Regions from separate parts of the Streptomyces sp. NPDC050211 genome, predicted to be linked through region 1. Evidence: riboswitches for the same ligand, from Rfam matches in the RefSeq annotation. Region 1 holds a riboswitch; the other holds the start of a gene.

Region 1 (8,147 bases):
GGGCGCCGCCCTCGCGGCACGAATGCCCGCAGCTTGGTGGCCCGTGCCGCCGCGCCAGGCGGCACGGCGTCCCGCAGCTTGGCGGGACGGCCGCCTGCCGCCTGCTGGGTGGGCGGCGCCGCGCGGCACGCATGCCGCAGCCAAGGCAAGGCGCAGCCAAGGCAAGGCGCAGCCCCGTAAAGCAGCCCAGTAAAATTGACCCCACTGTGTCTGAGACTCACCATGCCCCCGAAGCCGATCACTCAGTCGGCATGTCCATTCGTCACCGCCGTGCCAAGGGGGAGCCGCGGTTTCCCGATGGGCCGAAGGCTGATCCGGCCGGGTCGCATTTTGAGCGGCGGATTCGGAGTTTTCAGCCGCGGCGGAGCAGGGTGACGGCGGGGCAGGCGGATGCGTTGCAGCGGCTGTGGCCCCAGTGGGGGCTGGATATCGACGGGCAGCGGGTCGTCGACCTGACCGAGCTGTTCGGGAACGCGAACCCGGTCGTGCTGGAGATCGGGTTCGGGATGGGGGAGGCGACCGCTCAGATGGCGGCGGCGGACCCCGGGACCAACATCCTCGCCGTCGACGTGCACACCCCCGGCCAGGGCAATCTGCTCAACCTGGCCGACCAGCACGGCCTGTCCAACATCCGCGTGGGCAACGGCGACGCGATCATCCTGCTCCGCGAGATGCTCGCCCCCGACTCCCTCGACGGGCTGCGCGTCTTCTTCCCCGACCCCTGGCCCAAGAAGCGGCACCACAAGCGACGGCTGATCCAGCCGGAGTTCCTCAGCCTCGCCGCGACCCGGCTGAAGCCGGGGGCGACCGTGCACTGTGCGACGGACTGGGAGCCGTACGCCGAACAGATGCTCGAGGTGCTGAGCGCGCATCCGGACTTCGAGAACACGCAGCCCGACGGCGGTTTCGCGCCGCGTCCCGACTTCCGGCCGCTCACCCGTTTCGAGGGCCAGGGGCTGGACAAGGGACATGTCGTGAACGACCTGCTCTTCCGTCGCGTACTGCACGAAGGTCCCCAGTAACCTTCCTTCGTTAGGGTCGAAGCCGTGGCCACCAGCCCCCCGTTCCCCCCACACACCGGTGACGCCGGTGGTGCACGGCGGCACGCGCACTGGTGGCAGAAGCGGTGGGTGCGGTACGGCGCCCTGATCACGCTCCTCGCGCTGTCCGGGCTCGTCATCCTCGCCCTGGTCCGCGAGCAGACCGGCACGGAGGGGTTCCTGGTCGGGCTCGGTCTTTCGGTGTTCCCCGTGCCGCTGCTGATAGCCGCCTTCCGCTGGCTCGACCGGGTCGAACCCGGCCCCTGGCGCAATCTCCTCTTCGCCTTCGCCTGGGGCGCCTGCGCGGCGGCGCTGATAGCGATCGTCGCCAACAGCTTCGCGACCAGATGGATAGCGACGGCGACCGCGGATCCGTCCAGCGCGGACACCCTCGGGGCGACGGTGATAGCGCCGATCGTGGAGGAGTCCGCCAAGGCGGCGGCCGTACTGCTCGTCTTCCTCTTCCGGCGACGCGACTTCACCGGGATCGTCGACGGGGTGGTGATAGCGGGGGTCACCGCGACCGGCTTCGCGTTCACCGAGAACATTCTCTACCTCGGTACGGCCTTCGGGACCGACCAGCTCACCGGTGACCGCGGCATCGCCTCCGTGACCGCGGCGACGTTCTTCGTCCGCATCATCATGTCGCCGTTCGCCCACCCGCTCTTCACCGTCCTCACCGGCATCGGCTTCGGTGTCGCCGCGCTCTCGGCGGACCGGCAGCATGTCCGGCGCGTGCTCGTGCCGTTGTCCGGGCTGCTGCTGGCGATGGGCATGCACGCGATGTGGAACGGCTCGTCGAGCTTCGGCGAGTACGGGTTCTTCGCCGTGTACGCCGTCTTCATGGTGCCCGCGTTCGGGCTGCTGACCTGGCTGGTGATCTGGACTCGGCAGCGGGAGCTGAGGACCGTACGGGCCGAGCTGCCCGCGTATGTCGCCGCGGGCTGGCTGGGGCCGGCCGCGCCCTTTGTGCTCGGGTCGATGCGGGCGCGGCGGCTGGCCCGGGAGTACGCCCGTCGTCACTTCGGCAGGCCGGCGGGGCGGGCGGTGGCGCAGTACGAGGCGTACGCGACGTCGCTGGCGTTTCTGCGGCATCGGGGGCGGCGGGGGCGGGCCGGGGCCGACTTCGTCGTACGGGAGCGGGAGTTGCTGCATGAGCTGTGGCAGCGGCGGGGGGTTGCGGGGCCGGCGCTGGAGCATGCGGCGCGGGTGGCTGCGCCGCCTTTGCCGGTGTACGGGGGGTATGGGAATGCGGTGCCCTACCCGTATCCGGCGTACAACCCGTATCGGACCTAGCCGGCGTTGCGAGTGGCCCGGCGTGGGGGCTGGGCGGGGGTGGGTCGCGCAGCCCGGCGCTGACGGGGTGCCGCCTGCGCCCACCCGTGCCGCCCCAGGCGGCACGAATGCCCGCAGCTGAGCGGGACGGCGGCCCGCAGCTTGACGGCCCACGCCACCGCCTGCCGGGTGGGCACCGCCCCAGGCGGCACGCATGCCCGCAGCTTGGCGGGACGGATGGCCGCAGCTAAGGGGCGACGGCCGACCTGACGCCCCCGCCCCGCAGCTGAGCTACCTCAGGGGTTCAGCCCCTTGCTTCGCAGCCAGGCCATCGGGTCGATGCCGCTGTCGGAGCCGCCGGTGTGGACCTCGAGGTGGAGGTGGGCGCCGGTGACGTTGCCGGTGGCGCCGACGCGGCCGATGACGTCGCCGGTGGCGACCTTCTGGCCGACGCTGACGCTGAGCGAGGACTGGTGGGCGTACCAGAGCTCGGTGCCGTCATCGAGGGTGAGGACGGTCTTGTAGCCGTAGGAGCCGTCCCAGCCGGCCTCGGTGATCGTGCCGCTGTGGATGGCCTTGATGAGCGTGCCCGTGGGGGCGGCGAAGTCGAGGCCGGTGTGGTAGCCGGAGGACCAGAGGGAACCGGCCTGACCGAAGGTCGAGGTGATGGTGTACGAGGAGGTCGGCAGCGCGAACTGCTTGGCCAGCTGGGCGAGCCGCTCGGCCTCCGCCTTGGCCGCGGCCTCCTCCTCCGCCTTCTTCTTCGCGGCGGCGGCCTTGGCCTTGGCCTCCTGCTCCGCCTTGGCGGCCGCTTCGGCGGCCTCCTTCTGCGCGGCGGCCTGCACGGCCTGCGCGGCCTTGCTGTCGACCTGGTCCTGCTGCCGCTCGGCCTGGGCGATGATCCGGGAGCGCAGCGCCTCACCGGCGTCGGCGGCGGACTGCTCGCTTTCCGTGGCGGCCACGCTGACACTGCTGAGCGCGGTCGCGGTGTCCGCCGAGTCCTCGGCGGAGTCGTCCGAGATGATCGAGCCCACGGACGGCAGGTCGGGCAGGGAGATGGACACCGGCGGCTTGCCGGTGTTGGCGCTGGCCATGCCGCCCGCGCCGACGGCGGCTATGACACCGACGCCGAGAACCGTGGAGCTACGGGCGAATGCACCGTTGCGCTGCTTGCTGACGCGGTGCCGGCCGCGTACGGGACGAATGGACTCCTCGGTGGGGTTCCACTCCTCCAGCGGGCCCTCGTCGTCGGTGCGGAAGCCGCTGTACACAAAGGTGTCGGGCTCGCGCTGACTCGGCACGAAGGGGGCCTCGGGGGCAGGCCGGTTGGACGCCACGTAGGCGTACTCCTTTCCTTCCTTCTCGCCTACCGGGTTAGCTGACGGGTTCGGAGCAGGAAGGTCTCCTACGCGCGTATACCTACCGTGCTTCCACGGTGGCATCCGCGCGATTCACCCCAAGGTGGTGGTTCCCCGGTTCCCTTGCGGAATTCGGCGCGTGCGCACGGAGCCGACTCTTGTGACGGCTGGGACGACCGCGCTGCGTTATCGAACGTTAATAGACGCGGGGGCCGGATTCCAAGCGGTTCCGCTTGATCGTTAACGTTTTTGCGCAGGACGTACAGGCCATGACCGGTGAAAATCGGGCGAGTTGACCACGGCGCAGCAGCAACTCGGCAGTCACACCAGTTCTGACGTTGCGTCAGTTGTTACCGGAACTAGACCGTCCACTCACGCCGGGTGACAACGATCAAGCCCGCGGCGGGCGCGCTCGATGATCTCGTCCTCCGTGAGCGGCACATCGTGGTGACTGAGGCAGATCGGCACCTCGATCTTGCTGAATCCGGTCCCCTCGGTCGCGGCGTTGAACGTGCCGCGCTGGAGACCGGCGAGGTTGTCGAGGACCGCGTTCCGCGCCTCCGCCATGGTCTCGACGGCGTTGATCTGAGCGGGCACGGTGAGGCGGCCGATGAACTGGTTCACCGTGTTGCCCAGCGCCTGGTTGTGGATCCCCCTGGGCGTCTGCGAGGCGAGGACCATCCCGAGTCCGTACTTGCGTATCTGACGGATGAGTTCAACGGTGCTTTCGGTACTCGGATTCGCCGCACCGGACGGTACGAAGTTCTGCGCCTCGTCCATCACCAGCAGCCCGCCCAGGGCACGGTCGCCGACCGGGTGCGCCCGGAACCATGAGAACAAGGTCGCCTGGAGGCGGCGGACGAATTGGGCCGGTCCGTCGCCGGACAGGCCGACGAAGCTGATCACCGAGATACGTGCGGTCTTCCCCGGCGACGGGATCAGGAGCATCCCGGGATCGGCGGGTGCGCCGGACTCCCCGAACAGCGGGTCGGTCTCCATCGCTGCTTCGAGCGTGTCCGCCATCTGAACCGCGAAGCGCCTGGTCCTGCTGTTGACGATGTCGGGCGGGGGCTCGGCGAGCAGCTCGACGAAGTCGGCCAAGGTCTTGCCGCCGTCGCGCGCGTACTGTTCGAGGGCGCGTTTGAGGACCCCCAGCTGCTGGGTCGCGCGAGCACTGCTGCCCCGTATGCCGGCATGCGGCGCGAGTGATGTCACGGTCGACCTGACCAGACGCGGGAAGTCGTCCTCGTCGTCAAGGACCGGACCGAAGTCGGGGAGCGGGTAGAAGGAGATCGGGCGTCCACGGTTCAGGCCCGGCGTCCACACCACCACCTCGACATCCGCGAAATAGCGTCGGGCCTCGCGCTCTTGCTCGTCCGCCCAGCGATCCGGCGTGCGCGGCCAGGGGTCGCCGAGCCGTGCGAGGTCGTCGTTCGGATCCAGCACGATCGCCGAGACACCACGCAGGGCACATTGCTCCACGAGTCGCTTGATCAGGACCGTCTTGCCCGATCCCGCCGCCCCCACCACCGCGGTGTGCATCCGGAGCCGTTCCATGGGAACCGCGAACGGACGGCGGCCCCGGACCGTGGTGCCGATGACGATCTCGGTACGAGCCGGCTCGGCGTCCTCCGGCATGTCCGCCGCGTCCGCCCCGGATCCGGTGTCCGTGGCCGTGATGCCGAGTTGCTGCCGCAGATCGGCCAGCACCGGCGCGAAGATCTCTGTGCGGGAGGCGGGGCGTTCCTGCCGCAGCCAGTCGGCCAGGCCTGACGCACGGTCGTCGAGCATGGCCCGGAGAGCGGCCAGGGTCCGGAGATCGGCGGCGCCGATCGGTAACGACACCCCGCCCCGCGCCTCGAAGTCGTCCTTGATCTCCTTGGTCTTGGCACCGCTCGGATACGGCATGTTCCGCAGCAGGATCAGACGGCGGCTCGTCAGATGGGCCGCCAGGCCGGCCTCCACAGCCGCGTTGCGTATCCGGGTCTGGGCGGCGCGAGGGTTGTCCGTGGCGATCGCCCGTAAGGACCAGTGGACTTCGTTTTCGCTGGCCTCGTCGACGACATGACGCAGCCGGGCATGCAGCGCCGCCTTGCGGCCGAAGTCCGTCTCGATGAGGAACCGTGTCTCGTCCACACCGAGTTCCTTGACCAGGCTCCGCAGTCCCGCGCCCAGCAGAGCGGGCATCAGGTCATCCTCGGACGCGGCGTTGAGCGGCCCGAGATCATCGGCCTCGGCACGGAGCTTCTCGAAGGACTCGGTCAAGGCGTCCAGGTTGCCGGCCTTCGCGGGCGTGGGCTGTGCGGCTCCCCTGGGCTCTTCGCCCGTCAAGGAGGTCAGTTCGGAGACTGTGCCGGTCTGCTCACACTCGTCGAGGTGCTTCTCGACGCGCTTGAGCAGCCGCCGTGCCGTGTAACGGTGGGGGGCTTCGGCCAGCGCGGCCGGGCTGATCGGCCAGGTCGGGTAGGGCGGGGTGAACCCCTCGGCCTCGTAGCCTTGGCGAAATCGGCTACTGATGATGGCCGCGGCGGTGGCCTCGTCGGGAATCGCTCCGAGTGTCGGCAGAACCTCGAACCGGTCCAGGGCGGACCGGACCGCCGACCGGGAAATCAGCCCCCAGGTGTCCTGGAGACACGCCACGACCATCAGGGTCCGGCGGGTTTCCTCCCGCAGTTCCATCAAGCCGGCCGCGATGTCGCTGCTCAGCCGCTGCGCGGCCCGGCTCCCCCCGGACGCGGACGACGTCAGCGCGGACGTCTCCGACGCGGACACCAGGTTGTCCAGCTGGTCGAAGGCGAAGACCAGCGGTCCGACGAGGGCGAACAGGCGCGTGAGATCGCGGAGCAGGAGTTGGGCCGGTCGCCGGCGCGGCGACATCCCCCAGGCGGCACGCCGGTCCGGATCGTCGTCGTCAAGTGCGAGGTACGCCTGGCCGATCCCCGCGGAATCGCGTGTGGAGGCGATGAGCGCCAGCGCACGGGCCGTATCGGCGGCCTCGTTGCCGACCTGCCGGTCGATTCTCCGGATGCCTTGAACGAACGCGTCGACATGGGCGCGCGTCAACTCCCGCTCACCGATGATGGCGTTGTGGGTCTCCGTGTCGAGGCCGGCCTGGCGCGAAAGCCCGTCGAGGAGGCGAACCAGCTGCAACTGGTCGCCCTCGTCCTTCCGGTACAGACTGTCGACGAGACTGTTGGTGGCGCCCTCCCAGAAGTCCCGGCCGGTCACGAGCTTGATGTAGAAGAAGAAGCCGCCGCGCTCCTGGATCTCGTGACGGGTCCAGCCGAGCAGATGCGTCTTGCCTGATCCGCGCTCGCCGCACACCACCGCCGCGACCGGCGAATGGGCGCGCTCGACAGCGCTCATCGCCCTTTCCAGCCGCCGGTACACCTCCCGATGAAGGCCGTCGACGTGGTACGGGGTCACCGGCGTCCAGACCTCGTCCTGCGTCGGCGCGGTGCTGATGTGGATGGCCTTCAGGGCCGCGATCTCCCTGTTCACGCCGGCCCGATCCGCAGCAGGTGCCGGGGTTCGCCGCCGATGTCGACGGCGGCCTTGCGGTCCTGGTCGCTGAGTGCGCGCTGGTTGAGTTCGGCCATCAGCTGTACGTCGGGCTGCTCGATCATCCGGTCGAGTTCGGCGTCGACGACCCCCCGTGGCATGTCTTCGAGCCATGGGCGCAGCGCCGACAGCTTGACCCAGCTGCCTGGTTCGCGGCGAACGGTGAGTTCCGTGTACACCGCGCGGATCCAGCCCTCGACGTCGGGCTTGAAGAACTCGCCGAATTTGGTGCCCGAACTCGCCAGGTACTGTCCGACGCTGTCCAGCACCGCATAGAGCACACCGGCCGGGAACTTCGCTCCGTCCGGACGTCCGGCCACCAGGGCGGACTCACACCAGGTCCTGCCCGCGGGCGTGAGCTGGTGCGTGTTGACCGCACCGCGTTTCCTGGTCGCGATCCGCTCGACGTCCTGATTCGCTCGTCGGCGTATCTCCGCGCTGACCTCTAGTCCGGCGAGATCGCGCAGTTCGCGGTTGGTCACCGGTCGTGCGACCACCATCAGGGCGAACAGCGATGCATGATCGCGTACGGTCAACTCCGTCGGCACAGTACCCCTCCTCGATGAGCCGAAAGCCGTTCAGATGTCGAGCCCTGGCCCGGGCACCAGTTCCACCCGGCCGGTCGCGCTGGACAACTCGCCCGTCACGGTGACCTCCTGCTGCTCCCGATGCACGGTGATCGCCCGGTCGTACGAGGCCTGGTCCGGAAGCCGCACCCAGACGGCCCGCCGGACCAGTTCGGCGTGTTCGGTGCGCAACTCGCCGCGGACCTTGATCCGCCACCGGTCGTTGCCGGCCGCGTCGTCGTGCAGCCCCTCGACCACGCCGGAGAGCGTCGCGGCACCGGTGGCGTTGAGGACACGAAGCCGGTTGGCCGCCGCCGACAGAAGCGATCCCGAGGTCTCGGGGAATG
Region 2 (8,147 bases), on a different contig from region 1:
CAGCGACCGAGCACCGCCTGGCCAACGGCCTGCGCGTGGTGCTCTCCGAGGACCACCTGACCCCGGTTGCGGCGGTGTGCCTCTGGTACGACGTCGGCTCGCGCCACGAAGTCAAGGGCCGTACCGGCCTGGCTCACCTTTTCGAGCATCTGATGTTCCAGGGCTCGGGCCAGGTGAAGGGCAACGGCCACTTCGAGAAGGTGCAGGGCGCCGGCGGCTCGCTGAACGGCACCACCAGCTTCGAGCGCACCAACTACTTCGAGACCATGCCCACCCACCAGCTGGAGCTCGCCCTCTGGCTGGAGGCCGACCGCATGGGCTCCCTGCTCGCCGCCCTCGACGACGAGTCCATGGAGAACCAGCGCGACGTCGTGAAGAACGAGCGCCGGCAGCGCTACGACAACGTCCCCTATGGCACGGCTTTCGAGAAGCTGACCGCCCTCGCCTACCCGGAGGGCCACCCGTACCACCACACCCCGATCGGCTCGATGGCCGACCTGGACGCGGCGACCCTGGAGGACGCGCGCGCGTTCTTCCGGACGTACTACGCGCCCAACAACGCGGTGCTCTCCGTGGTCGGCGACATCGACCCCGAGCAGACGCTCGCCTGGATCGAGAAGTACTTCGGCTCCATCCCCGCGCACGACGGCAAGCCCGCCCCGCGCGACGGCCAACTGCCGGAGATCATCGGCGAGCAGCTGCGCGAGATCGTCGAGGAAGAGGTCCCCGCGCGCGCGTTGATGGCCGCCTACCGGCTGCCGCACGACGGCACGCGCGCGTGCGACGCGGCCGACCTGGCGCTCACCGTCCTCGGCGGCGGTGAGTCCTCCCGCCTCTACAACCGGCTCGTACGACGCGACCGTACGGCCGTCGCCGCCGGGTTCGGCCTGCTGCGGCTGGCCGGCGCCCCCTCCCTGGGGTGGCTGGACGTGAAGACGTCCGGTGACGTCGAGGTGCCCGTCATCGAGACCGCCATCGACGAGGAGCTCGCCCGGTTCGCCGCGGAGGGCCCCACGGCCGAGGAGATGGAGCGCGCCCAGGCCCAGTTGGAGCGCGAGTGGCTGGACCGGCTCGGCACGGTCGCGGGCCGCGCCGACGAACTGTGCCGGTACGCCGTCCTGTTCGGCGACCCGCAGCTCGCCCTCACCGCCGTCGGGCGGGTGCTCGAGGTGACCGCCGAGGAGGTCCAGGAGGTCGCCAAGGCACGCCTGCGGCCCGACAACCGCGCGGTGCTCGTCTACGAGCCGACCGTCCCCACGGAGACCGTCGAGGAACCCACCGAAGACCTGGAGTCCGCGGCGACCGTGGAAGCCACCGACGACAACGAGGAGGCGGCCAAGTGACCGAGCTCGCCACTATGGAATTCCACCCCGAGCCCCGGGCCGGCGAGGCCAGGCCGTGGGCGTTCCCGGCCCCCGCGCGCGGGATCCTCGACAACGGCGTCACGGTCCTGCGCTGCCACCGCCCCGGCCAGCAGGTCGTCGCCGTGGAGGTGCTCCTGGACGCGCCGCTGGAGGCCGAACCGGCGGGCCTCGACGGTGTTGCCACGATCATGGCGCGGGCCTTCTCCGAGGGCACCGACAAGTACTCCGCCGAGGAGTTCGCCGCCGAGCTGGAGCGCTGCGGAGCCACCCTCGACGCGCACGCCGACCACCCCGGCGTCCGGCTCAGCCTGGAGGTCCCGGCCTCGCGGCTGTCCAAGGCGCTCGGCCTGCTCGCCGACGCCCTCAGGGCGCCCGCCTTCGCCGACAGCGAGGTCGAACGGCTCGTCCGCAACCGCCTCGACGAGATCCCGCACGAGCTGGCCAACCCCTCCCGCCGGGCCGCCAAGGAGCTGTCCAAGGAGCTGTTCCCGGCCGACTCGCGCATGTCGCGTCCGCGCCAGGGCACCGAGGAGACGGTCGAGAACATCGACTCCGCGGCCGTACGCGCCTTCTACGAGAAGCACGTACGTCCCGCCACGGCCACCGCCGTGGTCGTCGGCGACCTCACAGGCATCGACCTGGACGTGCTGCTCGGCGAGACGATCGGCGCCTGGACCGGCTCGCCCGCGCAGCCGCGGCCGGTGCCGCCGGTGACCGCCGACGACACCGGCCGCGTCGTCATCGTGGACCGCCCCGGCGCCGTCCAGACGCAGCTGCTCATCGGCCGCGTCGGTGTCGACCGGCACGACCGCGTGTGGCCCGCCCAGGTGCTCGGCACCTACTGCCTCGGCGGCACCCTCACCTCCCGGCTCGACCGCGTCCTGCGCGAGGAGAAGGGCTACACCTACGGAGTGCGGGCGTTCGGGCAGGTCCTCAGGTCCGCCCCGGACGGCTCGGGCGCCGGCATGCTCGCCATCAGCGGCTCCGTCGACACCCCGAACACCGGTCCCGCGCTGCAGGACCTGTGGACGGTGCTGCGGACGCTCGCCGCCGACGGGCTCACCGACGCCGAGCGCGATGTCGCCGTACAGAACCTGGTCGGTGTGGCGCCGCTGAAGTACGAGACCGCCGCGGCCGTGGCCAGCACACTGGCCGACCAGGTGGAGCAGTACCTGCCGGACGACTACCAGGCCACGCTGTACCGGGAGCTCGCCGCGACCGGCACCGTCGAGGCCACCGCGGCTGCCGTACGCGCCTTCCCGGTGGACCGTCTGGTGACGGTGCTCGTGGGCGACGCGGCGCAGATCAAGGAGCCGGTGGAGGCCCTCGGCATCGGTCAAGTCACGGTCGTGTCCGCCGAGTAGAGCCGAGGAGAGGCGAACTCTCGGGCACGCGCGCGTGGAGCCCCGGTGACGGAAGCGTCACCGGGGCTCCCTTATGCCCGAATTACGGGAGAGGTTGCCTGTCTGGCCTGTGGCATGCGCTACAAAAGCCGTGATCCGTTTGGGGATTGACAGATGCCCCGTTTAGCGTCTTCCGGGCTGTCCGTCAGGCACTGCGCCGCACCCGCGGCACCGGGCAGTCATCGCCGAGTCCCCAGATGGCGCGAGCCAGGGGAGCCGGGGACCCACCAACGTAGTCCCTGGGGTGAATCGGATGCCCGCGCGTGCCGCGAGGGGGTCCGTAGGAGACCTTCCTGCTCCGAACCCGTCAGCTAACCCGGTAGGCGAGAAGGAAGGAAAGGACCAGCCACTACATGGCGTTCACCCGCGCCACCGGGAAGCACCGCCGTCCCAGCCGCATCCAGCGCACCACCGCCCGCGCGGCGGGCGTCGCGGCCCTCACCACCACCGGCGTCATCGGCACCCTGGCCGCTCCCGCACTCGCCGCCGAGCCGGCGGCCGAGACGACCGGCCTGATCCCGGTCCTCAGCAGCGCCGCCGCCGACCAGATCGCCGAACAGGCCGCCGCCCAGCAGCAGGCCGCCGAAGAAGCCGCCGCCGCCAAGAAGGCCGCCGAAGCCAAGAAGAAGGCCGCCGAGGCGAAGAAGAAGGCCGCGGCGGAGCGGGCGCAGCAGGCCCGCGAGGCCAAGGAGCGCGCCGCCCGCGAGGCCGAGCGCAAGCGCCTCAACAGCTACGTCCTGCCGATCACCGGCTCGTACGTCTCCACCGGCTACGGCGCCGGCGGCTCCGTGTGGTCCTCCGGCAGCCACACCGGCGTCGACTTCCACGCCGCCAGCGGCACCTCCGTCCACGCGGTCGGCAGCGGCACCGTCGTCGAGGCGGGCTGGGAGGGCTCGTACGGCAACCAGGTCGTGATCAAGATGAACGACGGCACGTACACCCAGTACGGCCATCTGTCGTCCATCGGCGTCTCGGTGGGCCAGAGCGTCACCCCGGGCCAGCAGATAGGCCTCTCCGGCGCGACCGGCAACGTCACCGGGGCGCATCTGCACTTCGAGGCCCGTACGACCGCGGAGTACGGCTCCGACATCGACCCCGTCGCCTACCTGCGCTCGCACGGCGTGAACCTCTGACGACAGACCTCTGAGCGACCCTGGGCCCCGGCTCCCCGAGCCGGGGCTTTCGGCCTTTCATACCCCCGGCTGTCCAAAAAATATCCATGGATTCCGACCCGCCATCGGAAATTCCGGCTCATTGCCATAGAGTCACTGAACACGCGTCAATCGTCGACGTTTCACGGGGATTAAAGCGGAGGTCGGTCATGCGTATTCCGGCGCACTCGGTATGCACGGCGATCCGGGACGACATCGTCGCCGGTGTCTACGAGCGTGGCAGCCGACTCACCGAAGAACTCCTGGCGCGCCGCTACGGCGTCTCGCGCGTCCCCGTCCGCGAGGCCCTGCGCACGCTGGAAGCCGAGGGGTTCGTGGTGACCCGGCGGCACGCGGGCGCGTGCGTCGCGGAACCGACCGAGCAGGAGGCCGCCGACCTGCTGGAGATGCGCATGCTCCTGGAGCCGCTCGGCGCCTCCCGGGCCGCCCAGCGGCGCACCGAGGCGCATCTGAAGGTGCTGCGCGGCCTGGTCAGGCTGGGTCAGGAGCGGGCCAGGCGGGGCAACAGCGAGGATCTGCGCTCCCTGGGCGGCTGGTTCCACGAGACGCTCGCCCAGGCCTCCGGCAGCCCAGCGCTGACCTCGATGCTGACGCAGCTGCGGCACAAGATCGCCTGGATGTACGCCGTGGAGGCGCCGGCCAACCCCGTGGAGTCCTGGGCGGAGCACGGCGCGATCGTCGACGCCGTGGCGCGCGGCGACGGCGAGCGCGCGCGGGCGGTCACGGCGCAGCACACGGAGCGCTCGACGGTCGTGCACCGGCTGCGATTCGGTGTCCCGGGAGAGCGCACGGAGCGTGTGAGGAACTCGCAACATCCCGTAAACATGACGAGCCTGCGGCATTAACACAAGAGCCGTATACAAAGAGGGGCTAATTCGTGGGGGATTATTTCTGCTGCCCGCGATCGGAAAATGCGAAGGGCTCGCCCGGTAATTCGGACGAGCCCTTCAATTCTGCTTCTCAGACGGTCTCGGGAAGCTCCTCGAGCCCCTCGGCGACCAGCTTCGCCAGCCGGTCGAGGGCGATGTCCGCGCCCTCGGCGTCGGAGGCGAGCACGATCTCCTCGCCGCCCTGGGCGCCGAGCCCGAGGACAGCCAGCATGGAGGCCGCGTTGACGGGGTTGCCGTCGGCCTTGGCGATCGTCACGGGGACCCCTGAGGCCGTGGTGGCCCGGACGAAGATGGAGGCGGGGCGGGCGTGGAGACCCTCGGCCCAGCCGACGTTGACGCGGCGCTCAGCCATGTGATGCTGCCCTTCAGGTGTTCAGGGTTGTCTAGACCAGTTTCCCATATCGCGAAGCAAGCCCGGAACGCTCGTGCGTCCCGTGCTTGAAGTGCCGTCGGACCGCGGCCTCGGCCCGACTTCCGTCCTCCACAGACTGCCTCGCGCCGTTGTCGTACGCGAGCCGTACTCTGGGCCCCATGCAGAGCGCGCCGGACCGGCACGAGTACCCCGCCCACTGGGAAGCCGACGTGGTGCTGCGCGACGGCGGCACCGCGCGCATCCGCCCCATCACCGTTGATGACGCCGAGCGCCTGGTCAGCTTCTACGAGCAGGTGTCGGACGAGTCGAAGTACTACCGCTTCTTCGCGCCCTACCCGCGTCTGTCCGCCAAGGACGTCCACCGCTTCACGCACCACGACTTTGTGGACCGGGTGGGACTCGCGGCCACCATCGGCGGCGAGTTCATCGCCACCGTACGCTATGACCGCATCGGCGCCGAGGGGCTGCCCGCGTCGGCGCCGGCCGACGAGGCCGAGGTCGCCTTCCTCGTGCAGGACGCCCATCAGGGGCGCGGTGTCGCCTCCGCCCTCCTCGAGCACATCGCCGCCGTCGCCCGCGAGCGCGGCATCCGTCGCTTCGCCGCGGAGGTGCTGCCCGCCAACAGCAAGATGATCAAGGTGTTCACGGACGCCGGGTACACCCAGAAGCGCAGCTTCGAGGACGGCGTCGTACGCCTGGAGTTTGACCTCGAACCCACCGACCGGTCGCTCGCCGTGCAGTACGCGCGCGAGCAGCGCGCCGAGGCGCGGTCCGTGCAGCGGCTGCTGATGCCCGGCTCCGTCGCCGTCATCGGCGCCGGCCGAACCCCCGGCGGCGTGGGCCGCAGCGTCCTCGGCAACATCCGGGACGCCGGGTTCACGGGCGGTCTGTACGCCGTGAACCGGGCCCTTCCCGAGGAGTTCAAGGACCTCGACGGGGTGCCGGCCTACCGCTCCGTGCGGGACATCGAGGGGCCCGTCGATCTCGCGGTCGTCGCCGTGCCCGCGGACCACGTCCCCGAGGTCGTCACCGAGTGCGGCGAGCACGGCGTGCAGGGGCTCGTCGTGATCTCCGCCGGGTACGCCGAGAGCGGTCCCGAGGGGCGCGAGCGGCAGCGGGAACTCGTACGGCACGCGCGCGCGTACGGCATGCGGATCATCGGCCCCAACGCGTTCGGGATCATCAACACGTCCGACGGCGTCCGGCTGAACGCGTCCCTCGCCCCCGAGATGCCCCGCCCCGGCCGCATCGGGCTCTTCGCCCAGTCCGGCGCCATCGGGATCGCGCTCCTGTCCCGGCTGCACCGGCGCGGGGGCGGGGTCACCGGGGTCACCGGCGTGTCCACCTTCGTGTCGTCCGGCAACCGGGCGGACGTGTCCGGGAACGACGTCCTTCAGTACTGGTACGACGACCCGGAGACCGACGTCGTCCTCATGTACCTGGAGTCCATCGGCAACCCCCGCAAGTTCACTCGGCTCGCCCGGCGTACGGCGGCGGCGAAGCCGTTGGTCGTCGTGCAGGGCGCGCGGCACGGGGGTGCGGCGCCGCAGGGGCATGCGGTGCGGGCGACGCGGTTGCCGCATGCCACGGTGTCCGCGTTGCTGCGGCAGGCCGGGGTGATCCGGGTGGACACGATCACCGAGCTGGTCGACGCGGGGCTGTTGCTCGCGCGTCAGCCGCTGCCCGCGGGGCCTCGGGTGGCGATCCTGGGGAACTCGGAGTCGCTGGGGTTGCTGACGTACGACGCGTGTCTCTCCGAGGGGCTGCGGCCGTTGGCTCCGCTGGACCTGACCACGGGGGCGACCGCGGAGGACTTCCATGCGGCGTTGTCGCGGGTGTTGGCGGATGACGCGTGCGATGCGGTGGTGGTGACGGCGATACCGGCGATCGGGGAGTCGTCGGTCGGGGATGCGATGTTGGCGGAGGCGTTGCGGTCGGCCGCGGCGGAGGTTCCCGGGAAGCCGGTGCTGGTGGTGCATGTGGAGCTTGGGGGGCTGGCGGAGGCGTTGTCGGCTGCGGCCAGTACTGCACCACAGGCGGGTTCAGTGGAACCCGGCGCTGCAGGCGGTGCCCATCCGTTCCGCCCTGCGGAACGACTGCCCACCGCGGGAGCGGCAGCGGCACCTGATGACGTGGGGCTCATTCCCGCCTACCCCGCCGCCGAGCGTGCCGTCCGTGCCTTGGGCGAAGCCGTGAAGTATGCGCAGTGGCGGCGTGATGCCGCCGAACCCGGCAAGGTGCCCGAGTACGAGGACATCGATGAGAAGGGTGCTGCCCAGCTGATCGACGGGCTGTTGGCGCGGGGGCAGGGGTTGACTCTGGGGACCGAGGAGACGTGTGAGCTGCTCGGGAAGTACGGGATCGGGGTCCATCGGGCTCTCCCCGCGCTGTCACCCGATGACGCCGCCGCGGCCGCCGACGCCCTCGGCTACCCCGTCGCCCTCAAGGCCACGGCCCCGCACCTGAGGCACCGGGCCGATCTGGGCGGCGTACGGCTGGATCTGGCGGACGAGGAGCAACTGCGCAGGGCGTACGCCGAGTTGACGGAGCTGTTCGGGAAGCCGCAGGAGCTGCGGCCGGTGGTGCAGGGGATGGCGCCGCGCGGGGTGGACACCGTCGTACGGGCGGTGATCGATCCGGCTGCCGGGGCGGTGCTGTCGTTCGGGCTCGCCGGGGCCGCCTCCCAGCTGCTCGGCGACACGGCGCACCGGATCGTCCCGGTCACCGACCGGGAGGCGACCTCGCTGGTGCGGTCGATCCGGACGGCGCCGCTCCTGTTCGGCTGGCGCGGCTCGACGCCGGTCGACACCCCAGCCTTGGAGGAGCTGCTGCTGCGGGTGTCGCGGCTGGTGGACGACCACCCGGAGGTCGTCGCGGTGACCCTGGAGCCGGTAGTCGTGGCCCAGCACGGGGTCAGCGTGCTCGGAGCCTCTGTTCGGCTGGCA

What was found. Region 1 has a riboswitch for cyclic di-AMP ahead of AB0I98_RS21725 (M23 family metallopeptidase). Riboswitches for the same ligand answer to the same signal wherever they lie in the genome.
Region 2: linked by a shared signal. The riboswitch ahead of AB0I98_RS19320 (M23 family metallopeptidase) and the one ahead of AB0I98_RS21725 (M23 family metallopeptidase) in region 1 are both predicted to bind cyclic di-AMP.

The regions. Positions count from the first base shown of each region.
Region 1 covers NZ_JBFALC010000021.1:18,997-27,143, forward strand. The annotation lists gene trmB (tRNA (guanosine(46)-N7)-methyltransferase TrmB) at 252-1,022, shown strand; gene AB0I98_RS21720 (PrsW family intramembrane metalloprotease) at 1,047-2,336, shown strand; gene AB0I98_RS21725 (M23 family metallopeptidase) at 2,612-3,652, opposite strand; cyclic di-AMP (ydaO/yuaA leader) riboswitch at 3,664-3,821, opposite strand; gene AB0I98_RS21730 (DUF87 domain-containing protein) at 4,046-7,174, opposite strand; gene AB0I98_RS21735 (hypothetical protein) at 7,171-7,782, opposite strand; gene AB0I98_RS21740 (hypothetical protein) at 7,813-8,147, opposite strand, start outside.
Region 2 covers NZ_JBFALC010000017.1:22,329-30,475, reverse strand. The annotation lists gene AB0I98_RS19330 (pitrilysin family protein) at 1-1,343, shown strand, start outside; gene AB0I98_RS19325 (pitrilysin family protein) at 1,340-2,728, shown strand; cyclic di-AMP (ydaO/yuaA leader) riboswitch at 2,941-3,107, shown strand; gene AB0I98_RS19320 (M23 family metallopeptidase) at 3,121-3,900, shown strand; gene AB0I98_RS19315 (GntR family transcriptional regulator) at 4,089-4,784, shown strand; gene AB0I98_RS19310 (HPr family phosphocarrier protein) at 4,900-5,181, opposite strand; gene AB0I98_RS19305 (GNAT family N-acetyltransferase) at 5,361-8,147, shown strand, end outside.